One region of the Pseudomonas sp. GT1P32 genome, then DNA from elsewhere that is predicted to be linked to it. Evidence: predicted binding sites of a transcription regulator. Region 1 holds the regulator's gene; each other region holds the start of a gene.

Region 1 (10,637 bases):
GGGCAGATCGTTTCGATTCAGATGGGCATGGGCTTCGCGTCGATGGTCGACCCCACCAACGGCGTGTCGGTGGCGGTGATCGGGCAGTTCTTCACCATGCTGGTGACGCTGTTGTTCCTGGCCATGAATGGCCACTTGGTGGTCTTCGAAATTCTCACTGAAAGTTTCACCACGTTGCCGGTCGGTAGCGGCTTGATGGTTTCCCAATACTGGGACCTGGCCGGCAAGCTTGGTTGGGTGCTGGGTGCGGCATTGTTGCTGGTGCTGCCGGCGATCACGGCGCTGCTGGTGGTCAACATCGCGTTTGGCGTGATGACCCGCGCCGCGCCGCAGCTGAACATCTTTTCCATCGGCTTCCCGCTGACCCTGGTGCTCGGGCTGTTCATTGTCTGGGTCGGGCTGGCGGACATCATCAATCAGTACCAACCGCTGGCTACCGAGGCCTTGCAGTGGTTGCGCGAACTGGCACGGGCGCGCTGAGTCATGGCTGAGAGCGAAAGCGGTCAGGACAAAACAGAAGACCCCACGGAGAAACGTAAAAAGGACTCCAGGGACAAGGGCGAGATTGCGCGCTCCAAAGAGCTCAACACCTTGGCGATCATGCTTGCCGGTGCCAGTGCGCTGCTGATTTTCGGCGGGGCTTTGGCGCAGGACATGATGGAACTGATGCGCATGAACTTCACGCTGTCGCGGGAAGTGATTCTGGATCAGCGCAGCATGGGCACCTTCCTCCTGCACTCGGGGCAGATTGCCCTGTTGGCGATTCAGCCGGTGATGATCACCTTGCTGCTGGCGGCATTTCTCGGCCCGATTTCCCTCGGAGGCTGGCTGTTCGCGGCGGGCTCGATGGCGCCGAAATTCAGTCGCATGAACCCCGGCGCGGGGCTGAAGCGGATGTTCTCGGCCAAGGCGCTGGTGGAGCTGCTCAAGGCCCTGGCGAAGTTTTTCATTGTGCTGTTCGTCGCGCTGGCGGTGTTGAATTCCGACATCGACGACCTGATGCGCATTGCGCACGAGCCGTTGGAAATGGCGATCATTCACAGCCTGCAAGTGGTCGGCTGGAGCACCCTGTGGATGGCGTGCGGCTTGATCATCATCGCTGCCGTCGACGTTCCGGTGCAGCTCTGGGAAAGCCACAAGAAACTGCTGATGACCAAGCAGGAAGTGCGCGACGAGCACAAGGATCAGGAGGGGAGGCCGGAGGTCAAGCAGCGCATTCGCCAGTTGCAGCGCGAGATGTCCCAGCGCCGGATGATGGCGGCCATCCCCGAGGCCGATGTGGTCATTACCAACCCGACTCACTATGCCGTGGCGCTCAAATACGACCCGGACAAGGGCGCGGCGCCTGTGCTGATTGCCAAGGGCAGTGATTTCCTGGCCCTGAAAATCCGCGAAATCGCCGTGGCCAACGAAGTACTGCTGCTGGAGTCGCCGGCCCTGGCGCGTTCGATCTATTACTCCACGGAGCTGGAGCAGGAAATTCCTGGTGGGCTCTATCTGGCCGTCGCTCAGGTATTGGCCTACGTCTACCAGATCCGACAGCACCGCGCGGGCAAGGGCAAGCGGCCGGATCCGCTCAAGGATGACTTGCCGATTCCACCGGATCTGCGTCGCGATTCCTGAGTTTTGCGCTAGTCGTGCCGACGCCTTCGCGGGCAAGCCTCGCTCCTACAGGTTTTGCGTCGTCCACAAAAACACCTGTGCCATCCGTCCTGTAGGAGCAAGGCTTGCCCGCGAAGGCGGCAGCCCGAACAGCACAAATCCCCCTGATAAACCCCTCTGTTCCAAGCGCTCGGCAAAAGTTGGAAGGCTTCTTGCAGTAGCCGCCCTGCGTCTGCTTCAGGCGTCAAAAGTTTGCTTTAAAGGAACGGGGAAAACCGGTGGATCGCTCTCAGTTACTCAACAGTGCCCGCACAAACGTTGCCGACTTAAGTCGGGGCAATCTGGGCGTGCCGTTGTTGCTGCTGGTCATGCTGGCCATGATGATGCTGCCGGTGCCGCCGTTCCTGCTGGACGTGTTCTTCACGTTCAACATCGCGCTGTCGATCGTCGTGCTGCTGGTCTGCGTCTACGCGTTGCGGCCGCTGGATTTCGCGGTGTTCCCGACCATTCTGCTGGTGGCGACGTTGTTGCGACTGGCGCTGAACGTGGCCTCCACGCGGGTGGTGATGCTTCACGGGCAGGACGGCCACGCCGCCGCCGGTAAGGTGATCCAGGCGTTCGGTGAGGTGGTGATCGGCGGTAACTACGTGGTCGGTATCGTGGTCTTCGCGATTTTGATGATCATCAACTTCGTCGTGGTGACCAAGGGTGCCGGGCGGATTTCCGAGGTGAGCGCACGTTTCACCCTCGATGCGATGCCCGGCAAACAAATGGCGATCGACGCCGATTTGAACGCCGGCCTGATCGATCAGAACCAGGCCAAGCTGCGCCGGATGGAAGTGGCCCAGGAAGCCGAGTTCTACGGTTCCATGGACGGTGCCAGCAAGTTCGTGCGCGGCGACGCCATCGCCGGTTTGCTGATTCTGTTCATCAACCTGATCGGCGGCATGGCGGTCGGTATCTTCCAGCACGGTATGACCTTCGGCGATGCGGGCAGGGTTTACGCGTTGCTGACCATCGGTGACGGTTTGGTGGCGCAATTGCCATCACTGTTGTTATCTACAGCTGCAGCGATCATGGTGACCCGTGCTTCCGGTTCGGAAGACATGGGCAAACAGATCAATCGCCAGATGTTCGCCTCGCCCAAGGCGCTGGCGGTGGCGGCCGGTCTGATGGCGGTCATGGGGCTTGTGCCCGGCATGCCGCACTTTTCCTTTCTGAGCATGGCGGCCCTGGCGGCCGGTGGCGCGTACCTGTTCTGGAAGAAACAGAACGTCGTCAAGGTTCAGGCCTTGCAAGAGGTCAAGCGTCAGCAGGAATTGCTGCCATCGCCGGCTCGCGCTCAGGAAACCAAGGAGCTTGGCTGGGACGATGTGACGCCGATCGACATGATTGGCCTGGAAGTCGGCTATCGTCTGATTCCGCTGGTGGACCGCAATCAGGGTGGTCAGCTGCTGGCGCGGATCAAGGGTGTGCGTAAAAAGCTGTCCCAGGATCTGGGCTTCCTGATGCCGACTGTGCATATCCGTGACAACCTCGACCTTGCGCCGAGCGCCTATCGCCTCACTCTGATGGGGGTGATCCTGGCCGAAGCGGAGATTTATCCGGACCGCGAACTGGCGATCAACCCCGGTCAGGTCTACGGTTCGCTCAACGGTATTACCGCCAAAGATCCGGCTTTCGGGCTGGAGGCGGTCTGGATCGAAGTCAGCCAGCGTGCGCAGGCACAATCCCTCGGTTACACCGTGGTCGATGCCAGTACGGTAGTGGCAACCCATTTGAACCAGATTCTGTACAAGCACTCCAGTGAGCTGATTGGCCACGAAGAAGTGCAGCAACTCATGCAATTGCTGGCCAAAAGCTCGCCAAAACTGGCGGAAGAGCTGGTGCCGGGCGTGGTTTCGTTGTCGCAGCTACTCAAGGTGCTCCAGGCGTTGCTGGCCGAACAGGTGCCCGTACGGGACATTCGCAGCATCGCCGAGGCGATCGCGAACAATGCCGCCAAGAGTCAAGATACTGCCGCGCTGGTGGCCGCCGTCCGCGTCGGCGTATCTCGTGCAATCGTCCAAAGCATTGTGGGGACTGAGTCGGAGCTGCCAGTTATCACTCTGGAGCCAAGGTTGGAACAAATATTGCTCAATAGTCTTCAGAAGGCAGGACAAGGCTCGGAAGAGGGCGTTCTGCTGGAGCCAAGCATGGCTGAAAAACTGCAACGCTCGTTGATCGATGCGGCGCAGCGTCAGGAAATGCAAGGTCAGCCGGTGATTCTGCTGGTGGCCGGCCCGGTTCGCGCGATGCTGTCGCGATTCGGCCGACTGGCAGTCCCGGGTTTGCATGTGTTGGCTTACCAGGAAATCCCTGACAACAAGCAAGTGACCATCGTTGCGACAGTAGGGCCCAACGGCTGAGGTAGTGGTTTATGCAAGTTAAGCGTTTTTTCGCCGCCGATATGCGTCAGGCCATGAAGCTGGTTCGTGATGAGCTGGGCGCTGATGCCGCCATCATTGGCAACCGCCGGATCGCCGGTGGTGTCGAGCTGACGGCCGCTCTGGATTACAAACTGTCGGCGCTGGCCCCGCGTGTTCCGAACATGGAACTCGAGGATGAGCTGCGCAAGACCCAGTCGCGGATCGTCACCGCCCAGGCCGAACTGAGCCTGCGCAGCGATGGCGAGAGCGACAAGTCCACCAATCGCCAGTTGTTCGCCGGCCTGCCGTTGACCGCCGCCGAGCCGCTGATCGAGCCGACCTACGCTGAACCTCGTCGTCCGGCACCGGCCCCCGCGCCTGCCTCGACCGGTGTTGATCCGCGTGCCTTCGACTCGATGCGTTTCGAACTCAACAGCCTGCGCGAACTGATGGAAGTACAACTCGGTTCGCTGGCCTGGAATCAGTTGCAAGGCAGCCGCCCGGCCCAGGCCAACCTTTGGCGCCGCTTGCAACGCATCGGTTTGTCCGGTCCGTTGTCCCGCGATCTGCTGGAACTGATTACCGACATTGATGAGCCTCGTCAGGCCTGGCGCATGTTGCTGGCGCACCTGGCGCGGATGATCGCCACACCGGAAGTCGAGCCACTGGAAGAAGGCGGCGTGATTGCCATGGTCGGCCCCGCCGGCATGGGCAAGACCACCACCCTGGCCAAGCTCGCGGCCCGTTACGTGCTCAAGTACGGCGCGCAGAACATCGCGCTGGTGAGCATGGACAGCTACCGCATCGGTGCTCAGGAGCAACTCAAGACCCTCGGCCGGATCCTCAATGTGTCGGTGACGCACGTCGATCCGGGCCAGTCCCTGGTGCAGGCGCTGGATCCATTGTTGCGCAAGCGCGTGGTGCTGATCGATACCGCGGGCCTTCAGGCCAGCGATCCGGCATTGCGCATGCAGCTCGAAAGCCTGGCCGGTCGCGGCATCAAATCAAAAAATTATCTGGTTCTGGCAACCACCAGCCAGAAACAGGTTCTAACCGCCGCTTATCACAGTTACAAGCGCTGCGGGCTCGCTGGCTGCATCCTGACTAAACTGGATGAGACGGCAAGCCTGGGCGAGGTGTTGAGCCTGGCGATCAGTCATGAATTGCCGGTGGCTTACCTGACTGATGGACCGCGTATTCCGGATGATCTGCATCTGCCGCGTCGTCATCAGTTGGTCAGTCGCGCCGTCAGCGTGCAAATGCAGGAAGAACCCAGCGAAGAAGCCATGGCTGACATGTTCGCTGATATTTATCACAGCCCGACCAAGCAGGTTGGCTGAGGTATTAATGAACAGTTTTTGTACCTACATCGATGGTCTGCCATGCATTGTTCAGTTGATGAACGCGCAGCCAGTAATGTGGCCTCCGTCTATGCAAGACAAGGTAAAGAAATAACATGGGCAGCATGCATCCCGTACAGGTGATCGCGGTGACCGGCGGCAAAGGTGGCGTCGGGAAGACTAACGTGTCAGTGAACTTGTCCCTGGCTCTAGCTGAGCTCGGCCGGCGCGTCATGCTGCTGGACGCCGATCTGGGGCTGGCGAATGTCGACGTCCTGCTGGGACTGACACCCAAACGTACCCTGGCCGACGTCATCGAAGGCCGCTGTGAGCTGCGCGACGTGTTGTTGCAGGGGCCAGGCGGCATCCGCATCGTCCCGGCCGCGTCCGGCACTCAAAGCATGGTTCATCTGAGTCCGGCCCAGCATGCCGGCCTGATCCAGGCGTTCAGCGATATCGGCGACAACCTCGACGTGCTCGTGATCGACACCGCTGCGGGTATTGGTGACTCGGTAGTCAGTTTTGTTCGCGCCGCGCAAGAAGTCTTGCTGGTGGTCTGCGACGAGCCGACTTCGATCACGGATGCCTACGCCCTGATCAAACTGCTCAACCGCGACTACGGCATGAACCGCTTCCGCGTCCTGGCCAACATGGCCCAGAGCCCGCAGGAAGGCCGCAACCTGTTCGCCAAGTTGACCAAGGTCACGGACCGCTTCCTCGACGTCGCCTTACAATACGTCGGTGCGGTGCCGTACGACGAAAGCGTGCGCAAGGCTGTGCAGAAACAGCGCGCGGTCTATGAAGCCTTCCCTCGTTCCAAGTGCTCCCTGGCTTTCAAGGCCATCGCACAAAAAGTCGATACCTGGCCGCTGCCTGCCAACCCGCGCGGGCACCTGGAGTTTTTCGTCGAGCGCCTCGTGCAACAAACGGCAGGACCCGTGCTATGACAGCCAGCGGTTACAACCTCTACAAGAAGTCGGCGCGTGACGCGCAGTACGAGCTGATCGAGCGTTACGCGCCACTGGTCAAACGCATTGCTTACCACCTGCTGGCGCGACTGCCAGCCAGTGTCCAGGTCGAAGACCTGATCCAGGCCGGGATGATCGGCCTGCTTGAAGTATCCACCAAATATGACGCCAGCAAAGGCGCGAGTTTCGAGACGTACGCGGGCATCCGGATCCGCGGCGCCATGCTTGATGAAGTGCGCAAAGGGGACTGGGCGCCACGTTCGGTCCACCGCAATACCCGCATGGTCAGCGACGCAATTCGCTCGATTGAAGCTAAAACCGGCCGTGACGCTAAAGATCACGAAGTTGCGGCCGAACTCCAATTGAGTCTCGACGATTACTACGGGATTTTGAACGACACCCTGGGCAGCCGCTTGTTCAGTTTCGACGACCTGTTGCAGGACGGCGAACACGAAGGGCTGCATGAGGATGGCGCGAGTGCTCATCTCGAGCCGTCGCGCGATCTGGAAGATGAACGCTTCCAGGCAGCGCTGGCGGACGCGATTGCCAATTTGCCGGAGCGTGAGCGACTGGTGTTGGCGCTGTACTACGACGAAGAGTTGAATCTCAAGGAAATCGGTGAGGTCCTGGGGGTCAGCGAATCTCGGGTCAGCCAGTTACACAGCCAGTGCGCGGCCCGTTTGCGGGGGCGTTTGGGGGAGTGGCGAGCGCGCTGAAGGCAGTGTGGGGACACTGCGAACTTGGCTGGTGTGGTGTTGAACTGCACCGGTCTCGATCTGTTGTGCTCCAGACAGTCATTGAGTGCTTTGCCGGATTGATTGAAATGGCGCGTCCAGGTGCTGGGCGCGTTTAAGTCTGCTTGGAGGTCGAATTGGACAAGAACATGAAAATCCTCATCGTTGATGACTTCTCAACGATGCGGCGGATCATAAAAAACCTGTTGCGTGACCTTGGGTTCACCAACACGGTCGAGGCCGACGATGGCATTACTGCCATTCCGGTTCTCAACAGCGGAAGCATCGACTTTCTGGTAACAGACTGGAACATGCCTGGCATGACCGGTATCGATCTGCTGCGCCACGTGCGCGCCGATGAAAAGCTCAAGCACCTGCCGGTGCTGATGGTGACCGCTGAAGCCAAGCGCGAGCAGATCATTGAAGCGGCCCAGGCCGGCGTAAACGGCTATGTGGTCAAACCCTTCACGGCCCAGGCGTTGAAAGAAAAAATCGAGAAGATTTTCGAACGCATCGGTTGAGAAACTGCGCCACGGGGAAGCTATGGACCAAAACGAATCTTCACAGGGCGATTTTGAATCGACCCTGAAAAAACACGCGGTCGAACTGGTCGAAAGCCTTGAAAAAGGCAAGTTCGGCGACGCTGTGCAACTGATCCATGAGCTCAACCAGACCCGTGACCGCGGCCTGTATCAGGAAGTGGGCAAGCTCACCCGCGAGCTGCACAGTGCGATCGTCAATTTTCAGATTGACCCGCACATGCCGCAAGCCGAGGAAGTGTCCCAGATCACAGATGCCACCGAGCGTCTGGGTTACGTTGTCAAGCTGACAGAGGCCGCAGCCAACCGCACCATGGATCTGGTCGAAAACTCCACGCCGCTGGTCAACAGCCTGAGCGATGAAGCTCAGGCGCTGAGCACGGACTGGGGGCGGTTCATGCGTCGCGAAGTCGGGGCTGAGGAGTTTCGTGAACTGGCACGGCGTGTCGATGGTTTCCTGACACGCAGCAGCGTGGACAACCGTGCGGTGTCGAGCAACCTCAACGACATTCTGCTCGCTCAGGATTATCAGGACCTCACCGGTCAAGTGATCAAGCGTGTGACCCAATTGGTCACCGAAGTTGAAAGCAACCTGCTCAAGCTCGTGCTTATGGCCAGTCAGGTGGACCGCTTTGCGGGCATCGAACATGACCGTGAAGCGATGCTTGCAGAAAAAGATCCGCAAAAACATCTCTCTCAGGGTGAAGGTCCGCAGATTCATGCCGATAAAAGAGAAGATGTTGTGTCCGGTCAGGACGATGTGGACGATTTGTTATCCAGCCTGGGATTCTAGAGTTTTAGCATTTTAGGTTTTTTAGGTTTTTAGACCTTAGGAGCACCCCCTTAATGAGCTTCGGCGCCGATGAAGAGATCCTTCAGGATTTCCTGGTTGAGGCCGGCGAGATTCTAGAGCAACTGTCCGAACAGCTGGTCGAGCTTGAAAGCCGACCGGATGATGCGGACTTGCTCAATGCAATTTTTCGCGGTTTTCACACTGTAAAAGGGGGCGCCGGCTTCCTCCAGCTCAACGAGCTGGTGGAGTGCTGTCACATCGCCGAGAACGTGTTTGACATCCTGCGCAAGGGTGAACGTCGCGTCGACTCGGAATTGATGGACGTGGTTCTCGAAGCGCTGGACGCGGTGAACAGCATGTTCAGCGAAGTCCGCGAGCGCGGCCCGATAACGGCCGCCACGCCTGAATTGCTTGCCGCCCTGGCCCGTCTGGCCGAGCCGCAAACCGCCGATCAAGCCGCACCTGTGGCTGAAGTGGTGGAAGAACCGGCTGCCGAAGCCGAATCAGGCGACATCACCGATAACGAATTCGAACAACTGCTGGACTCGCTGAACGCCGTCAAGGCTCAGGCTGAGGCCCCGGCCGCTGTTCCGCTGCCGGCCGGCGATGCCGCGACCAGCGATGAAATCACCGATGCCGAGTTCGAGTCATTGCTCGATCAGTTGCACGGCAAAGGCCAGTTCGCCGTCGACGCGGTGGCAACACCCGCTGCGCCTGCCGCACCGGCTGCGCCGAAAGCGCCAGGTGACAGTTCCGACATTACCGACGATGAGTTCGAAGCACTGCTCGATCAGCTGCACGGCAAGGGCAACTTTGCGGTCGACGCGCTGGAATCGGCCATTGCCTCGGTACCGACCCCGGCTGTGCCAACCGCAGCAGCGGCTGGCGGTGATCTGATCTCGGATCACGAGTTCGAATCGCTGCTCGACGAATTGCATGGCAAAGGCAAGTTCACTGAAGTCGGCACCGGTTCCGCCGCCTCCTCGGTAGCAACGCCCGTCGCCAAGGCCCCGGCACCTGTCGCCAAGGCGCCCGAGCCAAAAGCCGAAGCAGCGAAGCCTGCTGCCGCCGCTGCACCGAAACCTGCCGCCGCCGCTGCTGCACCGGCGCCTGCCCGCGCCGCTGCCGCGCCGCCTGCGGAAAAACCGGCCAGCGAAGCCGAGACCACCGTGCGGGTCGACACCGCGCGTCTCGACGAAATCATGAACATGGTCGGCGAGTTGGTACTGGTGCGTAACCGCCTGGTTCGCCTGGGTGCCAATAGCGCCGATGAAGCCATGTCCAAAGCCGTGTCGAACCTCGACGTGGTCACGGCCGACCTGCAAACCGCGGTCATGAAGACCCGGATGCAACCGATCAAGAAAGTCTTCGGGCGCTTCCCGCGCCTGGTTCGCGACCTGGCTCGCCAGCTCAAGAAAGAGATCAACCTGGAGTTGGTCGGCGAAGAAACCGACCTCGACAAAAACCTTGTCGAGGCCCTGGCCGACCCGCTGGTCCACTTGGTGCGCAACTCGGTCGACCACGGTATCGAAGAGCCGGCCGATCGCGAAGCGATGGGCAAACCGCGCAGCGGCAAAGTGATTTTGTCCGCTGAACAGGAAGGCGACCACATCCTGCTGTCCATCTCCGATGACGGCAAGGGCATGGACGCCGACGTGTTGCGCGGCATCGCGGTGAAGAAAGGTTTGATGGACAAGGATGCGGCGGACCGCCTCAGCGAGTCGGACTGCTTCAACCTGATCTTCGCACCGGGTTTCTCGACCAAGACCGAGATCTCCGACGTGTCGGGTCGTGGCGTGGGCATGGACGTGGTGAAAACCAAGATCGCCCAGCTCAACGGCACCATCAATATCTACTCGACCAAGGGCAAGGGCTCGAAGATCGTCATCAAGGTCCCGTTGACCCTGGCGATCATGCCGACGCTGATGGTCATGCTCGGCAACCAGGCGTTCGCGTTCCCACTGGTGAACGTCAACGAGATCTTCCACCTCGACCTGTCGACCACCAACGTGGTGGACGGCCAGGAAGTGGTGATCGTGCGGGACAAGGCGCTGCCACTGTTCTACCTCAAGCGCTGGCTGGTCAGCTCCGCCGCTCACGAAGAGCAGCGCGAAGGCCATGTGGTGATCCTTTCGGTGGGCACCCAGCGGATCGGCTTCGTTGTCGATCAACTGGTCGGCCAGGAAGAAGTGGTCATCAAGCCATTGGGCAAAATGCTCCAGGGAACCCCGGGCATGTCGGGCGCCACCATCA
Region 2 (10,637 bases), 2.0 Mb from region 1:
CATGCTGCGCAGCGCCGAAATCGGGTCTTCGCCGGCGCACTGCTCGCGGACCTTGTCCATGAAACGCTTGAAGCGCGACAGGCGATCGGTGAAGCGCGCATCCAGATGCTCGCCCAGGCCGATTTCGTCGGTGGCGGCGTACATCGAGATTTTGCGTTCGGTGGCGTAGTTGCCGAGCTTCTCAAGCGTCGTCGACCCGATCTCCCGGCGTGGGACGTTGATCACCCGCAGGAAGGCGTTGTCGTCGTCCGGGTTCACGATCAGGCGGAAGTAGGCCATCAGGTCCTTCACTTCCTGGCGTCCGAAAAAGCTGTTGCCGCCGGACAAGCGATACGGAATCTGGTGGTGCTGCAGCTTCAGCTCAATCAGCTTGGCCTGATAGTTACCGCGATACAGAATCGCGAAATCGCTGTACGGCCGGTCGGTGCGCAAGTGCAGGGTCAGCAATTCCACGGCCACGCGCTCGGCTTCGGCGTCTTCGTTGCGGCAGCGGATCACGCGGATCTCGTCGCCGTGACCCATCTCGCTCCACAGCTGCTTTTCGAATTCGTGCGGGTTGTTCGAAATCAGCACGTTGGCGCAGCGCAGGATGCGGCTGGTGGAGCGATAGTTTTGCTCCAGCATCACCACTTTCAGGGACGGGTAGTCGTCCTTGAGCAGCATCAGGTTTTCCGGGCGGGCGCCGCGCCAGGCGTAGATCGACTGGTCGTCGTCACCGACCACGGTGAACTGGTTACGCGTGCCGATCAGCAACTTCACCAGCAAATACTGGCTGGCGTTGGTGTCCTGGTATTCGTCCACCAGCAGGTAGCGGACTTTGTTCTGCCACTTTTCGAGGATGTCGGCGTGTTCCTGGAACAGTTTCACCGGCAGCAGGATCAGGTCGTCGAAGTCCACCGCGTTGAACGCCTTGAGCGTGCGCTGATAGTGGGTGTAGACGATGGCGGCGGTCTGCTCCTTGGGGTTGCGCGAGTTTTCCAGGGCTTCGGCGGGCAGGATCAGGTCGTTTTTCCACGAGCCGATCATGTTCTTGATCTCGTCGACGCCGTCGTCGCCTGCGTATTCCTTCTGCATGATGTCGGTCATCAGGGCTTTGACGTCGGTCTCGTCGAAGATCGAGAAGCCCGGTTTGTAGCCCAGCCGCACGTGTTCCTTGCGGATGATGTTGAGGCCCAGGTTGTGGAAGGTGCACACCGTCAAGCCACGGCCTTCGCCGCCCTTGAGCAGGGTGCCGACCCGTTCCTTCATCTCGCGCGCGGCCTTGTTGGTAAAGGTCATGGCGACGATGTACTGGGCGCGGATGCCGCAGTTCTGGATCAAGTGCGCGATTTTGCGCGTGATCACGCTGGTCTTGCCGGAGCCTGCACCGGCGAGCACCAAAAGAGGGCCGCCGACGTAGCTCACGGCTTCTTGCTGCCGGGGATTGAGTCGGGACATACGTAAATTCAGGAGTCAGTACGAAATGGGCCGGCATTTTAACAGGCTCAGCGAATTGTGCTGCTCTCTCCGACTTGTGACGTAGCGCGCTATCTATATTTGCCGGTTTTGTTACTTTCACGCAGGATGCGCAACGAATTTGCGACTAATGTTCGTAATTCCAGATACAAATGCCTCGTTTGATAACTGATGTCGTTGGTCATTGGTTATCGGCACGGCATAATGCCCGCCGCCTACATCATTGCAGAGTCTAGGGAGCTAGCTTGTCTACGCCTGTCGAACCCTTGCGTTTGCTGCTATTGGCCGAAGAGCCAGCGTGGGCAGCGTTGTTGCGCGAGTGTCTGGCTCCGATGGGGAGCTCGGCCGTGCTCATCAGCGCTCCGAGCTGGGAGTCGGTCAGCGCTCTGTTTGATGACAACCGCAGCGCGGTGTTGTTGACGATCCCGGCCCTTCAGCCGGCGCCCGGCCGTTGCAGTTTGCCAACGGTGTTGCTGCTCGAACAAGAGCCGCTGTTGCCGCCCGATGGCGTGAGCGACTGGCTGGTGCGCGATCATCTCGACCCTGGCATGTTGCGCCGTTGCCTGCGCCATGTGCGCGAGCGCGGTGTGCTGGAAAACACCCTGCAACGCCTGGCCGAGCAAGACCCGCTGACCGGCATCGCCAACCGCCAGGGCTTCCAGACCTTGCTGGCCGCGCGACTGGCGGAAAACGACGGCCGTGGCCTGGCCCTCGGGCACCTTGACCTCGACAACTTCCGCCACGCCAACGACGCCCTCGGCCATCAGGCCGGCGACCGATTGATCCTGCAAGTGGTCGCGCGCCTGAAAAGCCAGCTCGAGGCCGGCGATCAACTGGCGCGGCTGGGCAGCGATGAGTTCGCCCTGCTGATCGACACCCGCCGCGCGCCGCAACGCGCCGAATGGATGGCCGAACGCATCACCGAAGCGTTGGCCGAGCCTTATTGGGTCGACGGCGAAAGCCTGTTGATCGGTTCCAGCCTGGGCATCGCCCACGCCCGCGCCCAGGCCGGCGCCGATCCGTTGATGTGGCACGCGCACATCGCCATGCAGCAGGCCAAGAGCACTCAAGGCTGCACCTTTCACATCTTCAACGAACGCATCAACCGCAATGCCCGCAGCATGGCCGACCTCGAAAGCGAGCTGCGCCGGGCCTTGCGCCGCGATGAGCTGGAACTTCATTACCAGCCACGCCTGAACCTTGAAGACGGCCAGATCGTCGGTCTCGAAGCCCTGGTGCGCTGGCGTCATGCCGAGCGCGGGTTGTTGCCGCCGAGCGAGTTCGTGCCACTGGCCGAGCAAAGCGGCTTGATCGTGCCACTCGGTTACTGGGTGATTTCCCGCGCGTTGCGCGACATGCAGGCGTTGCGCGAGCTCGGTCTGCCGGCGCTGCACATGGCGATCAACCTGTCGTTCCGCCAGTTTCAGGACAGTCAGTTGCTTTCGACCCTGAGTCGGCTGATTGCCGAACGTGGCGTCGAAGCGCAGTGGCTGGAATTCGAACTGACCGAAACGGCGGTCATGCGCCGCAGCGATCTGGTGAAGCAGACCATGGATGCCCTCGGGCGCCTGGGCGTGCGCTTCTCGCTCGACGACTTCGGCACCGGGTTTTCCTCCTTCGTGCACCTCAACAGCCTGCCGATTGCCTTGTTGAAGGTCGACAAGAGTTTCGTCGGCGGAATGGAAGGGCGCGAAGAGAATCGCAAACTGGTGCACGCGATGATCAACCTGGCGCACAACCTCAATCTGGAAGTGGTCGCCGAGGGCGTGGAAACGCCGGAGCAGCTGGATCTGTTGCGCGGGTTTGGTTGTGATCAGGTGCAGGGTTATCTGATCAGCAAGCCGTTGCCGTTGGCGGAGTTGGTTGAGTATTTGAGTTTTGGCAGCAGTCAGCAGTCAATGCTGGAGATCGTGAGCTGACACAAGTCCCTGTAGGAGCGAGGCTTGCCCGCGAAGGCGGTCTGTCAGATAAGCATTTCTGTCTGACAGACCGCCTTCGCGGGCAAGCCTCGCTCCTACAGGGTTAGGCTATCTCGAAACGCTGAGCTGACGACGGCTCCCGCCGAATCATCCGCTTCATCTTCCACTCGAACGCCAGCGTCAGGCTCACCGCCGCGCACGCCAGTCCCAACGCCAAGCCCCACCAGACGCCCGTCGGCCCCCAGTGCAAATGGAACGCCATCCACCACGCGGCAGGCGCGCCGATCAGCCAATAGCAACCCAACCCGACCAGGAACGTGGTCTTGGCGTCCTTGAGCCCGCGAATACAGCCCATGGCGATGGTTTGCGTGCCGTCGAACAGCTCGAACCACGCCGCTACCGCCAGCAGGCTCACCGCCAGTTCGATGACCGGGCGGAAGGCCGGGTCGTTGTGGTCCAGAAACAGGCCGATCAACTGATTCGGCAACAGCCAGAAGACCATCGCGAAACCGAGCATCGCCGCCGCGCCAAAGGCGATCCCGACCCGCCCGGCAAGCCGCGCGTCCAGCAACTGCCCGGCGCCGTAATGCTGGCCGATACGCATGGTGATCGCATAAGAAAGCCCCGCCGGAATCATGAACGCCACTGAGACGATCTGCAGCGCGATCTGATGCGCGCCCAGTTGCGTACTGCCCATGGTGCCCATGCACAACGCGGCGAAGGCAAACAGCCCGACTTCCACTGCGTAGGTGCCGCCAATCGGCAGACCCAGGCGCCACAACTCCTTCAGATACTGCCGGTTTGGCCGCGACAAACCCTGACGCAATGGATACGCGTCGTACGCCGGGTGCCGTCGAATGTGCAGCGCCAACGCCACGGCCATCAGGTTGGCGACGATCGCCGTGACCAGACCGATGCCCACCAGGCCCATTTTCGGCAAGCCGAACATCCCGGTGATCAACGCATAATTGAGCACGAAGTTGGCCACCGTGCCGCCGAGGCTGATGACCATCACCGGCGTCGCCCGGCCAATCGCGCTGGTGAAACCGCGCAGGGCCATGAAGCTCAGGTAGCCGGGCAAGGCAAACGGCAAAATCAACAGGAACTGCCCGGCGGCCTGAACGTTGGTTTCAGTCTGGCCGAACATCAGCAACACCGGTTTGAGGTTCCACAGCAGCAACCCGGCCACCAGGGCCATCAACCACGCCAGCCACAACCCGGCCTGGGTCAGCCGTGCGGCGCCAACGATATCGCCCGCGCCCTGACGGATCGCCACCAGGGTGCCGACGGCCGCAATTACGCCGATGCAAAAAATCGACACAAACGAATAGGTCGCTGCGCCGAGTCCGCCGCCGGCCAATGCCTCGGGGCTCAGGCGCGCCATCATCAAGGTGTCGGTGAGGACCATCAGCATGTGCGCCAACTGCGAGGCAATCAACGGCCCCGCCAGCCGCAGGATGGCCCAGAGTTCAATACGCGCAGGATGCTGCATGGTCATCACGCTCGATTATCAAAGAGAACAGGAAAGCGTCGATTCTCGGCGCTCTGCTGGGTTTGCACAAAGGGATAAAAAGGATGGATCGCATGATTAAAACTCATCATGGGGAGTTTCTGATAAGTTGACGAAATTGCGCTGTAGGAGCTTTCCGCATGTCTCGTCGTCTTCCTCCCTTGTATGCCCTTCGCGCATTTGAAGCAGCGGCGCGGCATAGCTCGTTTACCCGTGCCGCTGAAGAGTTGTCGATTACGCAGAGTGCGGTCAGTCGGCATATTCGTACGCTTGAAGAGCATTTTGCCTGTCGGCTGTTTCATCGCAGCGGGCGCAATTTGCAACTGACCGAGTCGGCGCGGCTGATCCTGCCGGGCATTCGCGAAGGCTTCACCGCCCTTGAGCGGGCCTGCAATACCTTGCGCGCCGAAGATGACATCCTGCGCATGAAAGCGCCGTCGACCCTGACCATGCGCTGGCTGCTGGCGCGGCTCAGCCGTTTCCGCCACCTGCAACCGGGCAACGAAGTGCAACTGACCAGCGCCTGGATGGACGTCGATTCGGTGGACTTCAACCATGAGCCGTTCGACTGCGCCGTGATCCTCAGCAACGGGCATTTTCCGCCGGACTGGGAGGCGAGCCTGCTGTTCCCGGAGGAGCTGATTCCGGTCGGTGCACCGAATCTTCTGAAGGACCAACCGTGGGACGTCGCGCGCCTGGCCCATGCCGAACTGCTGCACCCGACGCCGGACCGGCGTGACTGGCGCAACTGGCTGGAGCGCATGGGGCTGACGGATCAGGTGTCGCTCAAGGGCGGGCAGGTGTTCGATACGCTGGAGCTGGGCATGATTGCCGCCGCCCGGGGTTATGGCGTGTCGATGGGCGATCTGCTGATGGTGGCCGAAGATGTGGCGCAGGGCCGTCTGAGTTTGCCGTGGCCGACCGCCGTCGCCAGTGGTGAGAATTATTACCTCGTCTGGCCGAAAACCCGCCCAGGTGGTGAACGTTTGCGCCGCCTCAGCGATTTCCTGCAAGGCGAAGTGCGGGCAATGAAATTGCCGGACGTCGAACACTTGTGCTGAATCGATAGAGCCCTCGAAATAGCGGCCTTGAGCCATATCCCGGCTATTTACTCAAGTATTCAGATTCGCCGCCGAAAATCTGCAGATGGAACCTTCGTGCAGGTTCGACGTAATTCCCATTATTAGAAATTTTGCTGAGTAGCCGATCAAGGAGGATCAGATCGCTCGGCCAGGAGCTGTCATGTCTCAACCTCGTGCCCGGATCGCTTCACAGCTTGGCCTTGCGCTCGCCGTTATCCTGGCGATTGTCATCAGCGGCAGTACCCTGTTTGCCCTGCGTTCACTGGATACGGCCAACCTCGCCACCCGCGAGGAGCACCTGGCCAGCGAGGCGCGGCTGCTGGCCGACCAGTTGAGTACGTTCCACGGCACGTTGCGTGAAAGTACCCAGCGTCTGGCCGGGCTGTTTGAGAAGCGCTTCAACGCGGGCCTGAGCGTGCACCCGGACGAACCGGTGGCGGTGGCGGGCACGCAGACTCCCGGTCTGCACCTGGGCGGCGAAGTGTTGAACAACAATTTCAAGGAAGTGGACGAGTTCAAGCAAATGACCGCAGGCGTGGCGACGGTGTTCGTGCGCAGTGGCGAGGACTTCATTCGGGTCAGCACGTCCCTCAGTAAACAGGACGGCAACCGCGCCATCGGTACGCTGCTGGATCATGCCAATCCGGCCTATGCACGCCTGATGGCAGGCCAGAGCTATGTCGGCCGCGCCTTGCTCTTCGAACGTTCCTACATGACGCAATACACCCCGGTACGCGACAGCGCCGGTAAGGTGATTGCCGTGCTGTTCGTAGGATTCGATTACACCGACGCGCAGAACGCGCAGTTCGCCAACCTCAAGCGCTTCCGCATTGGCCAGACCGGTTCGTTGGCGCTGCTGGACGAGCAGAGCAAATGGCTGGTGCCGATTGCCGGTGTGCAAGCGCTGGATAAAGCCGTCCCGGCCATCGCCGCACTGGCGAAAACGCCGGGCAAGGGCAATTTCTGGAGCGACACCTCCGAAGACTTCTACAGCGTCGCCGTGCCGTTCGACGGCGGTCCGTGGTCGGTCGTGGCGAGCATGCCGCAAGACGAAATCAGCGCGGTGACCTGGAGTGTCGGCATTCAACTGGCGATTGGCAGCCTGCTGGCGATGTTGATCGCTGTGGGGTCCGCCGTTTGGTTGCTGCGCAGCAAACTCGCGCCGCTGGGCGATCTGGTGCGGCAGGCCGAAGCCTTGGGCGCCGGTGATCTGAGCGTGCGCCTGAACGTGTCGAGCAACGATGAAATCGGTCAGTTGGCCCGCGCCTTCAACCAGATGAGTCAGGCGCTGTCGACGATGGTCGAGCACATCCGCCGGGCCTCGCAAGAGGTCAACAGCCGTGCCCAGGCCTTGTCCGGTTTGTCTGGCGGTGCCTATGAAGGCATGGAGCAGCAGTCCGGCGAAATCACCAGCATGGCCGGTGCCGTGGAAGAATTCAGCGCCACCTCGTTGAACATTGCCGACAACATGGGCAGCACTCAGCGTCTGGCGCAGGAAAACGCACAGCAAACCCAGATCGGTCGTACATCGATGGGTGAAGCGTCTTCGTCTCTGGAGCAAATTGCTGGCGCGCTGAACAGCACCGCCACGGTGATCAACACCTTGGGCCAGCGTTCTCAGGAAATCGGTGGCATTGTCGGGGTGATCACCTCGATTGCCGAGCAAACCAACCTGCTGGCGCTCAACGCGGCCATCGAAGCGGCGCGTGCCGGTGAGCAGGGCCGTGGTTTTGCGGTGGTGGCCGATGAAGTGCGCAACTTGGCTTCACGCACTCGCCAGGCCACCGACGAAATTTCCGGGATGATTCAGAGCATCCAGCAGGAAACCGGCAACGCCATCAGCACCATGGAACAGGGCAAAGTCCTGATGCAGGAAGGCTTGTCGCGTAACGCCAATGTCGCCTCGGCACTGGCACGGATCGATGAGCAAAGCCGTTCCGCCGGTGAGCAATTCGCCGCGATCACCACCGCGACCCAGGAGCAGAGCAGCACCGCGACCCTGCTCAGCAGCAACCTGCAAAGCATTGCGCTGGCGAACAGCGAGCAGCGGGAAGTGGTGTCGAACCTGGCAGTGACCGCCAAAGAGCTGGAGAGCCTGGCGGCGGAATTGCGCCAAGAGGTTGACCGGTTTCGTTGAGTCGCCTTTGAAATAGCTTTCGCGGGCAAGCCTCGCTCCTACAGGTTCAGCGTTGACCCCTGTAGGAGCGAGCGGTGCGGCGATCCGACTTGCCCGCGAAGGCTGCACCGCAATATTCAGATCTGCCAATCAATCACACTTGGCGTTGCTCGACACTTCCTTGGTTGCGAGTTTCAACTGCTTGGCCAGTTCTGCCGCGTTGGTGCTGTTGTAAACCCGGCCACCGGTGTTTTCAGCAATGCAGCGTGACGGGCCGCCGGCACCGATTTTCACCACGTTGACCCGCAGGCGTGGTTGGTTCCTGGCGATTTGGCGAGACACCGCACAAGCGTCTTTCTGGCAGCCGTCCTCACCGTCGACGAACATCACGATCACGGCATCGTTATTACGCCCGTCGACGGTGCTTGCCGCGTAAGCGAGGCTGTCGGCCAGCGGTGTGCCGTCGTTGGGAACCAGGCCTCGAATCCCGTTGATCAGCCGTGGCCGGTCGCCAAACCTGAACACGCCCTGGTCCGGTGTGCGTTCGCAGCCGGCGAAGGTGATGAGGCGCGTGTCGATCTTCGGGTCCAGCTCGTTGATCATGCCGGCCAGCGAATCTTTGGCGACGTCCATGCGGCTGGGTTTGGCGAAAATCTGCATGGTGCGGTTTGGGTCCAGATACTTGTTCATCTCATTGCCGAAGAACCAGTCCTCGTCGGCTTTCACGGACCTGATGTTCAAATCCATCGAACCCGAGGTGTCGAGCACTACCACGAATTGCGGGATCTCGGCGTTTGGCGCTTTTTTGCGGCACGCGAAGTTGTCCAGCGTCGGTGCCGGCGGCGGTGGCGGTGGTGGCGGTGGTGGTGGCGGGGCGGCCACCACAGGTTTTGGCGGTGGGACCGGTTTGGGGGCGGGCACCGGCACCGGTTCTGGAACCGGTACGGGTTCCGGTTTCGGTTCCACTACAGGCTCCGGTTCCACTACCGGCTCGGGAACAGGCACAACCGGTTTCTCAATCGGTGTCACCACCGGGGCGACCGGTTCGACCGGAACAACTTTTTCCCGGTGCATTAACCACCAGTAAGCCCAGAGCGCCAGGAGCAACAACAGCAATGCCAGCAATGCCGCGGCGATCCACCATCCACGGCGCGACGGCGCGACGGCCGCGGGAGCCAGCGGAACCACCGGCGGCACCACCGGTTTTGGCGGGCGCTGGTTCCAGCGCACCACCAACGGCTCACCGTTGAGGCTGTAGAGTTTGTCCAGCTCGGGAGCGCCGAGCAGGCTGCGCAGGTCATCCGCTTCCGTGGGCTGACCGCGTTTTTGCAGTTCGTCCGCCAACTGTCCAAGGGACGTCTGACGCACTTCATAGGTTTCCAGCAATCGCCGTTGAGCATCCTCGTTGAGGTCGGCATAGGGCGTGGGTTGGCCACCCAGTTCGGTCCACCATTCCAGTACCTCACCGCTGCCCATTCGCGGGATGGCGAAGAGGCTGGAGACGGTCGGCGGAAAGTGTTTCTGGATGAGGGCTACTTTGGCTTGCAGCGCACTCATCCCCTCTGGTGTGGCTTGCGCATCCCTGATGACCCGCTGCATGACGTCGATTCCTGAAAAGGCTGCAGGCCTCCGGCGGGAGGCCTGCGGGTAAAAAGTTACTCTTCGTAACCGAGGCTGAATTGCAGTTGATTGACCTTTTTCTGCAGCGCCTTCAGTTGTTCCTGCTTGGCGGCCAGGGCCGCCTTTGAAGGCTTGGCCACCGGTGCAGTCTGCGAGTCCTTGAGCTGCTGTTCGAGCCCGGCGATCTGCTTTTGCACCTGGCTTTCGTTGCCATGGCGCGCCTTCAGCGAGGTCAGCAACTTGCTCAGCGACTGGTTCAGTTCAGCCTGGGACTTCTGCTGGCTGGCCAAATCGGTTTTGGTGCTGAGCTGCTGGGCCTGAATGTTCTCGTACACCTGACGGAACATCGCGTTTTGCTGGCGGGACTCGGCCAGGGCCTGTTCCTTTTGTTTGACCTGATCGCTGTAACCACCAGAGTAGTCGCAGTTCATCTTGGTCAGCATGCTGCTGTCGCGATTGGTCGCATCGCATTCGCCTGGCTGGGTCGCGCAACCGCTCAAAGCGAGGACGGCGGTCAGGACCGCCAGCTGTCGTAACGTCATGTGATTAACCCAGAGTAATTGCGGAGCGCTGGCTGTAGAGACCGTCGACTTCCTTTTGCAAGGCAGCGACTTTCTCGTTCATTTTCAAAATGCTCACATCCACCTGCTTCATCTCGGCGCTGGAGCCTTGGGCGCGTTCGGCATCGGCCACTTTGCGGTACTCGGTGACTTTGTTGCGCATGTTGCTGAGGTCTTTACGCAAGATTGCGATGTTGTTGTCGATCTCGGCGATTTGCACCTGGGCTTTGGACTTGTCGACCTTTTTGCTGGCGATGTCCTGTTTGATCCTGGCGATACGCGCCTGGTCATCCTTGATCACCTGCTGAGCAGTCTCGGTGCGGGCAATCACATTGCGCGTGTCTTGCTCGACATCGCTGTTCATCTTCGCCAGAC
Region 3 (10,637 bases), 3.1 Mb from region 1:
GGACCGCGCATTGAGTTTCAACAACAGCCGCGTCTTGTAAGTACTGACGGTTTTATTGCTGAGAAACATTCCATCGGCAATTTCCTTGTTGGTCTTGCCGCGAGCCAACTGTTGCAAGACCATCATCTCCCGCCCCGAAAGACGATCCACCATATCGGCTTCACTGGCATTCCCCAGACTGGAGCGCACGGTATGCAAGGCTTGATTGGGAAAGTAACTGTAGCCCGACAATACAGCCTTTATTGCACTGAGCAACTCAGTGAGATCCTGTTGTTTGCAAACATATCCTGCAGCACCGGATTGCATGCAACGCATCGAAAAATGCCCGGGAGCCTGTGAAGTCAATATCAGTACTTTCATTGGCATCGCTGCCGATGCCAGACGTGCAATGACTTCCAGCCCATCCAGTTTGGGTATTCCAATATCCAGGATGACAATATCCGGCATATGTTCACGAGCTAGTTGCAATGCATCCACGCCATTATCTGTTTCTGCAATGACTTCGTAGCCATGACGCTCCATCAGCATACGTACCGCAAGACGAATGACGGGGTGATCATCCACGATCAGCACTTTATTCATGGGCAAGTCCAATTTTCGCTGTTCGAATTTTTAGAGCCCGCACAATAGCCTAGTCGTTTCACCCATGGCATGCCGCTCCCCCCGGCCACCTACACCGAGAGACATTCCCTACAAACAACGCGGAATAATCTTACAAAAAATCTTGAAACACAGCGCACCAGAAACTTTATCTGTCTCATGATATTTCAGTATTCAACAGTTTTTTGTTTCGATTTACAACCAGCGCACCACACAACAACAGTTGACCAAGATGATCCGACACACGCCAACGATTAGTCTACCCTTGTAGGGTAATTGATATTTCCCGGCCGCCCCTTACACCAGAAATATCAAACACAAAACCTTACACCAAAAGTCAATTAACAATAAATGAATAGCAAAACAGATATATCCGAACTATAAATCCACCGCTACCATATCAACTCAACACCTTAACAACCACCCACTAACATAATGAGAAAAGACGAACTAATATGAGTAAAAAATATGATAAAACTCAAACAACGAATCACCAACCCCATGACAGTCATCGCGATATTCGCAACACTGTCTGAAACATCAGCCGCCATCTCTCTGCCCTTCCTCGATGACGAAGACAAAGAGATCTACATCTGGTTTTTGATCAGCTTTCCCTTTTATTTGCTTTTTCTTTTCTTCGCCACCCTTAACTTCAATTATCGATCGCTTTACGCGCCTTCCGATTTTGAAAAGGGAAAGCATTTCATAAAGGTGATGGACAACGCAGAGCGCCCAGGTAACGCGCAAGGTCCGCCCGACGAGATCGGCTTACAGCCAAGTCTCTCGGTTCAGTACCCTATTCGGCTGCCCGAGTCACTCAAGGACCTGCATATCATTGATGCACGGTGGATGAACAAAAAAAATGAGTTCCGTGCCCTTCTGGAAAAGCTTCGCCAGCCCAAGGGGAATCCGGCACACGTTGTCGTGTTTCTCGTTGTTGGCGAATCGGAGACGTTACTGAAAGAAAGCGCACTCAAGTTTTGCCGAAACGCAAAAAAACGCAGCAGCGCAACGTTCTGTATTGCCTACAATTTGAGTTCACGTGATGTGACTGTCATTGATCAATATTGCCGGGCTGACACACAGCAGGCAGTCGCTCTTTAAGATCAATGGGAGAGGACAGGAAGGTATTTAAAACAACAAGAATGTTGAATCGCAATGTCAGATAGAAAATCCCTGTTTTCAAATGTGTGGCCTTGTCCTGGACAAGGCCACACATTCCATCAGCGTGTCAAAGATCTCAGAACAGCTTGCGACCTTTGTTTGCCGCGATACGCATGCGCAGCGCGTTGAGCTTGATGAAGCCCGCCGCGTCGGCCTGGTTGTAAGCGCCGCCATCTTCCTCGAAGGTCGCGATGTTGGCATCGAACAACGATTCGTCGGACTTGCGACCAGTGACGATCACGTTGCCCTTGTACAGCTTCAGGCGCACGACGCCGTTCACGTGAGCCTGGGACGCATCGATCATCTGTTGCAGCATCAGACGCTCAGGGCTCCACCAGTAACCGGTGTAGATCAGGCTGGCGTATTTAGGCATCAGCTCGTCTTTGAGGTGAGCCACTTCGCGATCCAGCGTGATCGATTCGATCGCACGGTGGGCGCGCAGCATGATGGTGCCGCCAGGGGTCTCGTAGCAGCCACGGGACTTCATGCCCACGTAACGGTTCTCGACGATGTCGAGACGGCCGATACCGTGTTCGCCACCGATACGGTTCAGGGTCGCCAGCACGGTGGCCGGAGTCATTTCGACGCCGTCCAGTGCAACGATGTCGCCGTTACGGTAAGTCAGTTCGAGGTATTGCGCCTTGTCAGGAGCCTTCTCCGGGGAGACGGTCCATTTCCACATGTCTTCTTCGTGCTCGGTCCAGGTGTCTTCCAGCACGCCGCCTTCATAGGAGATGTGCAGCAGGTTGGCATCCATCGAGTACGGGGATTTTTTCTTGCCATGACGCTCGATCGGGATCGCGTGCTTTTCAGCGTAATCCATCAGCTTTTCACGGGAGAGCAGGTCCCATTCGCGCCACGGAGCGATCACTTTCACACCTGGCTTCAAGGCATAAGCGCCCAGTTCGAAACGAACCTGGTCGTTACCCTTGCCGGTGGCACCGTGGGAAATGGCGTCAGCGCCGGTTTCGTTGGCGATTTCGATCAGGCGTTTGGCGATCAACGGACGAGCGATGGAAGTACCCAGCAGGTACTCGCCTTCGTAAACGGTGTTGGCGCGGAACATCGGGAATACGAAGTCACGCACGAATTCTTCGCGCAGATCGTCGATGTAGATTTCTTTTACGCCCATGGCCTGAGCCTTGGCGCGAGCCGGCTCGACCTCTTCGCCCTGACCCAGGTCAGCGGTAAAGGTCACCACTTCACAGTTATAAGTATCCTGCAGCCACTTGAGGATCACCGAAGTGTCCAGGCCGCCGGAATACGCCAGAACGACCTTGTTTACGTCCGCCATGCCATCACTCCACGGGGTTCTACGGAAAGCCGTCAAGTCTACCGGTCATGCAGGATAATTTACAGAGGCGCGACAGCTTATGACGACGAAGCGACAGATTATGTCGAGCGGGCGACGATGACAGCCGGTTCAGGATGTCTTCGCGGGGCTCGCCGATGCGGTTGTCTGAGGCGCCGGTTGCTCGGTGGGTGCGACCCGCGCCAAGTGCACATTGACCCGACGGTTCTTCGCCCGATTGGCGGCATTGGTGTTGGGTGCCAATGGATAACGCTCGCCGTGAAAACGCACGGTGATCTGCGATTCCTGAAAACCGTTGGCCTTGAAGAACTCCATGACCGCCAAGGCCCGACGCCGCGACAGGTCACGATTGGCCAGGCGATTGCCGCTGTTGTCGGAGTGGCCGTCGAGTTCGATGTGATTGACCGTCGGATCGGCCTTCATGAACTCCAGCATGACCTGCAACTGAGCCTTGGCTTGCGCGTCGAGATCCAGGCCGTCGCCGGGAAAGCCGATCTGCGTTTGTTTGACTTGCTCGAAATTCTTCGGCAGCAGCTTCGCCACACAGCCTTGATAATCGTTAAACGCCTTGCTGAACTTGACCGGCAACAACCGCACTTCCGACACCCGGCCATCGCCCGAATAATGTCGAACGACCGGGCTGCGCCCATCCATCAAGCCACTGATCAGGCGCCCGGCCTGAACTTGCGAGCTGTTGAACAGCACATTGCCGCTGCCAATCTGCACGGAGCCCAGATTGATGTCGCCCCGTCCCGGCTGCCAGGGCGCTGCGGCTGCCAGCAGGGTCGCCGAGCCGCCGCCGACCATCGAGTTATAGGCTTTCAGACGAAACGTCGCCTGCTCGCCGGCGCGGCGCACGAACTCACCCGAACCGAAATCGGTGATCGGTTGAGTCAGGCGGCACTCGAACTTGTCCCCTTCGACCGTCCACTCGATGCTCTCCAGACGGGTCTGGAAAGTGAGCGCCATCGCGGGAAGGCTGGCAAACACGCTGAGCAAGGCTAAATAACGCTGGCGCACGGGAGGCTCCACTGGCTTCTACAACAAAAAGACCGACACACACATGTTTACGGCATACCTGTTGGATATCGGAAGCTTCCTGCAAAACTTGATAGCGAGTGCCTGAGAGAGTCTTTTCCGGTAGCATTCCCTTCAGTTTGACCCGCCTGGAATCCCCTCATGTCCGACCGCCTGACCCTGCTGCGTCCCGACGACTGGCATATTCATCTTCGCGATGGTGCCGTGTTGACCAATACCGTTGCGGATGTCGCGCGCACCTTTGGTCGCGCCATCATCATGCCCAACCTGGTACCTCCGGTGCGCAACGCCGCTGAAGCCGACGGCTATCGCCAGCGGATTCTCGCTGCACGTCCGGCCGGCAGCCGTTTCGAACCGTTGATGGTCCTTTACCTGACCGACCGCACCCAGCCCGAAGAAATTCGCGAGGCCAAGGCCAGCGGTTTCATTCATGCCGCCAAGTTGTACCCGGCCGGCGCGACCACCAACTCGGACTCTGGCGTCACCAGCATCGACAAGATCTTCCCTGCACTTGAGGCCATGGCCGAAGTCGGGATGCCTTTGTTGGTGCACGGTGAAGTCACCCGTGGCGATGTCGACGTGTTCGACCGCGAAAAAATCTTCATCGATGAGCACATGCGTCGAGTGGTCGAGCGTTTCCCGACGCTCAAAGTGGTGTTCGAACACATCACCACCGCGGACGCCGTGCAGTTCGTCAACGAGGCTTCGGCCAACGTTGGCGCGACCATCACCGCGCATCACCTCTTGTACAACCGCAACCACATGCTGGTGGGCGGGATTCGGCCGCACTTCTATTGCCTGCCGATCCTCAAGCGCAATACGCATCAGGAAGCCCTGCTCGACGCCGCCACCAGCGGCAGCGAAAAGTTCTTCCTCGGCACCGACTCGGCGCCTCACGCCCAGCATGCCAAAGAAGCCGCGTGCGGCTGTGCCGGTTGCTACACCGCTTATGCGGCGATCGAGATGTACGCCGAAGCGTTCGAACAACGTAACGCACTGGACAAGCTCGAAGCCTTCGCCAGCCTCAACGGCCCGCGCTTCTATGGCCTGCCGGTGAACACCGATCGCATTACTCTGGTCCGCGACGAGTGGACCGCCCCAACCAGCCTGCCATTTGGCGAGCTGACCGTTATCCCGCTGCGCGCCGGTGAAAAACTGCGCTGGCGCCTGCTGGAGGAACACGCGTGAGTGAAGACCATTACGACGACGAACAGGACGGTCAAGGCGGCGGAGGTGGTCCACGCCACCCGATGGCAGCTCGATTCCGTGGATACCTGCCAGTCGTTGTCGACGTTGAAACCGGTGGTTTCAACTCTGCCACTGACGCTTTGCTGGAAATAGCCGCTACCACGATCGCCATGGACGAGAAGGGTTTTGTATACCCTGACCACACCTACTTCTTCCGCGTCGAGCCTTTTGAAGGCGCCAACATCGAAGCGGCCGCGCTGGAGTTCACCGGGATCAAACTCGATCACCCGCTGCGCATGGCGGTGAGTGAAGAAGCGGCGCTGACAGACATCTTCCGCGGCATCCGCAAGGCGTTGAAAGCCAACGGCTGCAAGCGGGCGATTCTGGTCGGGCACAACAGCAGCTTCGATCTGGGCTTCCTGAACGCGGCGGTTGCGCGTCTGGACATGAAGCGCAATCCGTTTCATCCGTTCTCCAGCTTCGACACGGCCACCCTGGCCGGTCTGGCGTACGGTCAGACGGTGCTGGCGAAAGCCTGTCAGGCCGCCGATATCGACTTCGATGGTCGCGAGGCTCACTCGGCTCGCTACGACACCGAGAAGACGGCTGAGCTGTTCTGCGGCATCGTCAATCGCTGGAAACAGATGGGCGGCTGGGAAGACTACAACGACTGATCGGCTTTTCGTAGGAGCCGGCTTGCTGGCGATTCAGCCACCGCGGTCTGTCTGATTACCGAGGTGCCTGGATCGCCAGCAAGCCGGCTCCTACAGGAATCACCGTTTCTCCACCCATAAAAAAACCGGCCTCAACGGCCGGTTTTTTTGTGCCTCGAATGCGCCTTACAGGGCAGCAGCATTCTCGGTCAGGTAAGCCGCGACGCCTTCGGTCGAAGCGGTCATGCCTTTGTCGCCTTTTTTCCAGTTGGCCGGGCAAACTTCGCCGTGCTCTTCGTGGAATTGCAGAGCGTCGACCAGACGGATCAGCTCTTCGATGTTACGGCCCAGTGGCAGGTCGTTGATGATCTGCGAACGGACAACGCCTTTGTCGTCGATCAGGAACGCGCCACGGAAAGCCACGCCGCCTTCGGATTCAACGTCGTAGGCCTTGGCGATTTCGTGCTTCAGGTCGGCTGCCATGGTGTAGCGAACTTCGCCGATGCCACCATTGTTGACCGGGGTGTTGCGCCACGCGTTGTGGGTGAAGTGCGAGTCGATCGAAACAGCGATCACTTCAACGTTGCGGGACTTGAAGTCGGACATGCGGTTGTCCAGAGCGATCAGCTCGGATGGGCAAACGAAGGTGAAGTCCAACGGGTAGAAGAACACCAGGCCGTATTTGCCTTTGATGGCCGACGACAGGGTGAAGCTGTCGACGATTTCGCCATTGCCGAGTACGGCCGGTACGGTGAAGTCAGGGGCTTGCTTGCCTACGAGTACGCTCATTGAATATCTCCTGGTGTAAAAACGTGAAGTTCCGGGTTTGCGCCAGCCTGCCACCCTCAGGCGACAGCCCTGTGACACCCACCCGCTTCATAAGGACCGGCCATCATACACTGCGTTTTTGAGCTGTCCTCAACGGATTTTCACCGACAGGCTAAATTCCCGGCGACACGCTTACTGGCAGATTGCCCGAAGAAAACCGTTCGTCAGTCACCCTCGCTTATAACGCAAAGCTTTCAGAAACCACTTTGACAATCATTCTCGTTAACATTAAGATCCATCGCAATTGAGTCATAACCAGCGACGGTTTCAGTTATGTATGTCTGCCTCTGCACTGGCGTCACCGACGGACAAATCCGCGAAGCAATCTATGAAGGTTGCTGCAGCTACAAGGAAGTCCGCCAAGCTACCGGCGTAGCAAGCCAATGCGGCAAATGCGCCTGCCTTGCCAAGGAAGTGGTGCGTGAAACCCTGACCAAATTGCAAACAGCCCAGGCTGCGATTCCTTTCCCTGTAGAATTTACTGCCGCGTAAATACCCTATTCCAAAGAACCGGACTTCATGTCCGGTTTTTTTATGCCTGAAAATCAATTGGTTACGCCCTAGACGCGGAACACAAACATTCTTATTCCGATTAATTTTCACTTAAGTTTCAATAACTTAGGTTTGACACTCTTAGTTGTGCGGCTCAAACTCTACTTTATAGACGGCTAATACAGGGCAGGACCCCATCATGAAAGGCGACATTACAGTCATCCAGCATCTCAACAAGATCCTTGCCAATGAGCTGGTCGCGATCAATCAATATTTTCTGCATGCGCGCATGTATGAAGATTGGGGTCTGAACAAGCTCGGCAAGCACGAATACCACGAGTCCATCGACGAGATGAAACACGCGGACAAGCTGATCAAGCGCATCCTGTTCCTGGAAGGCCTGCCTAACGTGCAGGACCTGGGCAAGCTGCAGATCGGCGAGCACACTCAGGAAATGCTTGAGTGCGACCTGCGCATCGAACGCACCGGCCATGCAGACCTGAAAGTCGCGATCGCTCATTGCGAAACCGTTGGCGACTACGGTAGCCGTGAACTGCTCGAAGATATTCTTGAATCCGAAGAAGAACATATCGACTGGCTGGAAACCCAACTGGGCCTGATCGACAAAATCGGTCTTGAGAACTATCTGCAATCGCAGATGGGCGACGACGAGTAAGTTAGCGCCCGTTAAACTCAAGACAATAAAAAGCCCCGCTCTCTTTTAAGAGGCGGGGCTTTTTTATGCCTGCTCTTGTAGGAGCGAAGCTTGCTCGCGAAAGCAGTGTGTCAGATACGACGCCTTCGCGGGCAAGCCTCGCTCCTACAAGTCGGGTCAGGCTTCGGTCTTGGCAGCAGCAGCTTCAACAGCCGCTTTGATGGTGCTTTGCAGCGAACCGTCTGCAGCCATCTCGGTCATGATGTCGCTACCGCCGACCAGCTCACCACCGACCCACAGTTGCGGGAAAGTTGGCCAGTTGGCGTATTTTGGCAGGTTGGCGCGGATTTCCGGGTTCTGCAGGATGTCCACGTACGCAAACTTTTCGCCACATGCCATCACGGCCTGCGCGGCTTTCGCGGAGAAGCCACACTGCGGGGCATTCGGCGAACCTTTCATGTAAAGCAGAATGGTGTTGTTAGCAATCTGCTCTTTAATCGTTTCGATGATATCCATGAAGCACCTCGGCTGAACTTTCCGACTCGGGGGTCGGCACGGTGGCGCATTGTAACGGAAAGCCGAGCGCCATGCTCTGTCTCCCCGACAGACTCAATCAAGCCGCCGCTACGGTCACCGGCACACCGTTCAATGCCGCATTCCCCGACAACTCATCGAGCTGACACTCGTCGGTCAGGTCATTGGCACTGGAACCCGGCTGGCCGCTGGCAATCGTCATCTGCACGCCAGGTCGCGCATGGCCCCAACCGTGCGGCAGGCTGACCACTCCTTTCATCATATCCTGACTGCCCAGTACTTCCACTTCGATCATGCCGACCCGGGAACTGACCCGCACCCGCTGCCCATCGCTGAGCCCGCGACTGGCAAGATCGTCCGGATGCATCAGCAATTGATGACGCGGCTTGCCCTTCACCAGTCGATGATAGTTGTGCATCCACGAGTTATTGCTGCGCACGTGACGACGGCCAATCATCAGCAGTTCATCGGCCGCCGGTGCTTGCAACGCTGCAAATCGCGAGAGGTCGGCAAGGATCGCCGCCGGCGCTGCCTGAACGCGCTGGTTGGCGGTTTTCAGGCGTGGTGCCAGGTTGGATTTCAGTGCGCCAAGATCAACGCCATGCGGTTGATCAAACAGCGTCGCCAAAGACAGCTTGTGCGGCGAGGCGTCGCCATACAGCCCCATTCGCAAGCCACGATCGATCATCTGCGCGGGGGGAATCGTCGGTTTCAGTTCCTTGCCGGTCTTCGCGGCAAAGGCCTTGGCCAGCCCGACGAAAATCTCCCAGTCGTGCAACGCGCCTTCCGGCTTGGCCAGGATCGCGCGGTTGAACCGGCTGACGTTACGCACCGCAAACATGTTGAACGTGGTGTCGTAGTGATCGTTTTCCAGGGCTGAAGTGGACGGCAGGATCAGGTCGGCATAGCGCGTGGTTTCGTTAATGTACAAGTCAACACTGACCATGAACTCCAACCCGTCCAGCGCCTGCTCCAGTTGCCGGCCATTAGGCGTCGACAGCACCGGATTACCGGCCACGGTAATCAGCGCGCGGACCTGCCCCTCCCCTTCAGTGAGCATCTCTTCGGCCAGCGCCGACACTGGCAGCTCGCCGCCGTATTCCGGACGCCCGGACACGCGGCTCTGCCACAGATTGAAATGCCCGCCCGAGGTAGACGCCACCAGGTCCACCGCCGGCTCGGTACACACCGCGCCACCGACACGATCAAGGTTGCCGGTGACCAGGTTGATCAACTGCACCAGCCAATGGCACAACGTACCAAACGCCTGGGTGGAAACGCCCATGCGCCCGTAACAGACCGCACTCGGCGCCGCCGCGAAGTCCCGCGCCAATTGGCGGATCTGCTCGGCCGGCACGGCACACAGCGGGCTCATGGCTTCGGCGGTAAAAGCCGCGACGGCCTCGCGCACGTCATCCAGGCCGTCGACCGGCAAATGGCTGTCGCGGGTCAGACCTTCAGCAAACAACGTGTTGAGCAGCCCGAACAGCAATGCTGCGTCTCCGCCCGGACGGACGAACAGATGCTGATCGGCAATCGCCGCCGTTTCGCTGCGACGCGGATCGACCACCACCACTTTGCCGCCCCGGGCCTGTATCGCTTTCAGGCGCTTTTCAACATCCGGCACGGTCATGATGCTGCCGTTGGAGGCCAGCGGATTACCACCAAGAATCAACATGAAATCGGTGTGATCGATATCCGGGATCGGCAACAGCAAGCCGTGGCCGTACATCAAATGGCTGGTCAGGTGATGAGGCAACTGATCGACCGAGGTCGCGGAAAACCGGTTGCGGGTTTTCAGCAAGCCAAGAAAGTAATTGCTGTGGGTCATCAGCCCGTAGTTGTGCACGCTGGGGTTGCCTTGATAAACCGCCACCGAGTTCTGGCCGTGGCGCTCCTGTATCCCCGCCAGACGTTCGGCGACAAGGTTGAAGGCATCTTCCCACTCGATAGGTTGCCATTCGCTGCCGACGCGCAGCATCGGCTGACGCAGACGGTCAGGATCGTTCTGGATGTCTTGCAGGGCAACGGCCTTGGGGCAGATGTGCCCGCGGCTGAACGTATCGAGGGCATCGCCCTTGATCGAGGTGATCTGCACATCGCCATCGAGCTCGGTGGTCTCGATGGTCAGGCCGCAGATGGCTTCACACAGGTGGCACGCACGGTGATGGAG

Evidence for each region. The regulator FliA, encoded in region 1, starts transcription of late flagellar genes. The targets are predictions, from matches to a motif close to CTAAAGTTTNNNNNNNNNNNGCCGNTAA.
Region 2: a site for FliA is predicted at 5,996-6,023, ahead of ACYZUC_RS21085 (methyl-accepting chemotaxis protein). Genes of this name have one in related genera too.
Region 3: a site for FliA is predicted at 4,162-4,189, ahead of ACYZUC_RS26165 (flagellar protein MotY). Genes of this name have one in related genera too.

The regions. Positions count from the first base shown of each region.
Region 1 is NZ_CM142704.1:2,624,550-2,635,186, reverse strand. It holds gene fliR (flagellar biosynthetic protein FliR) at 1-480, shown strand, start outside; gene flhB (flagellar biosynthesis protein FlhB) at 484-1,623, shown strand; gene flhA (flagellar biosynthesis protein FlhA) at 1,881-4,010, shown strand; gene flhF (flagellar biosynthesis protein FlhF) at 4,022-5,350, shown strand; gene fleN (flagellar synthesis regulator FleN) at 5,467-6,297, shown strand; gene fliA (RNA polymerase sigma factor FliA) at 6,294-7,034, shown strand; gene ACYZUC_RS12040 (chemotaxis response regulator CheY) at 7,202-7,573, shown strand; gene ACYZUC_RS12035 (protein phosphatase CheZ) at 7,596-8,384, shown strand; gene ACYZUC_RS12030 (chemotaxis protein CheA) at 8,438-10,637, shown strand, end outside.
Region 2 is NZ_CM142704.1:4,608,074-4,618,710, forward strand. It holds gene rep (DNA helicase Rep) at 1-1,437, opposite strand, end outside; gene ACYZUC_RS21070 (putative bifunctional diguanylate cyclase/phosphodiesterase) at 1,701-3,374, shown strand; gene ACYZUC_RS21075 (NorM family multidrug efflux MATE transporter) at 3,478-4,866, opposite strand; gene ACYZUC_RS21080 (LysR substrate-binding domain-containing protein) at 5,025-5,945, shown strand; gene ACYZUC_RS21085 (methyl-accepting chemotaxis protein) at 6,127-8,103, shown strand; gene ACYZUC_RS21090 (vWA domain-containing protein) at 8,233-9,681, opposite strand; gene ACYZUC_RS21095 (hypothetical protein) at 9,738-10,244, opposite strand; gene ACYZUC_RS21100 (zinc ribbon domain-containing protein) at 10,249-10,637, opposite strand, start outside.
Region 3 is NZ_CM142704.1:5,699,459-5,710,095, reverse strand. It holds gene ACYZUC_RS26180 (response regulator transcription factor) at 1-582, opposite strand, end outside; gene ACYZUC_RS26175 (hypothetical protein) at 1,069-1,704, shown strand; gene ACYZUC_RS26170 (argininosuccinate synthase) at 1,841-3,058, opposite strand; gene ACYZUC_RS26165 (flagellar protein MotY) at 3,188-4,096, opposite strand; gene pyrC (dihydroorotase) at 4,256-5,302, shown strand; gene rnt (ribonuclease T) at 5,299-5,976, shown strand; gene ACYZUC_RS26150 (peroxiredoxin C) at 6,142-6,744, opposite strand; gene ACYZUC_RS26145 (bacterioferritin-associated ferredoxin) at 7,057-7,275, shown strand; gene bfr (bacterioferritin) at 7,475-7,951, shown strand; gene grxD (Grx4 family monothiol glutaredoxin) at 8,108-8,446, opposite strand; gene ACYZUC_RS26130 (molybdopterin oxidoreductase family protein) at 8,544-10,637, opposite strand, start outside.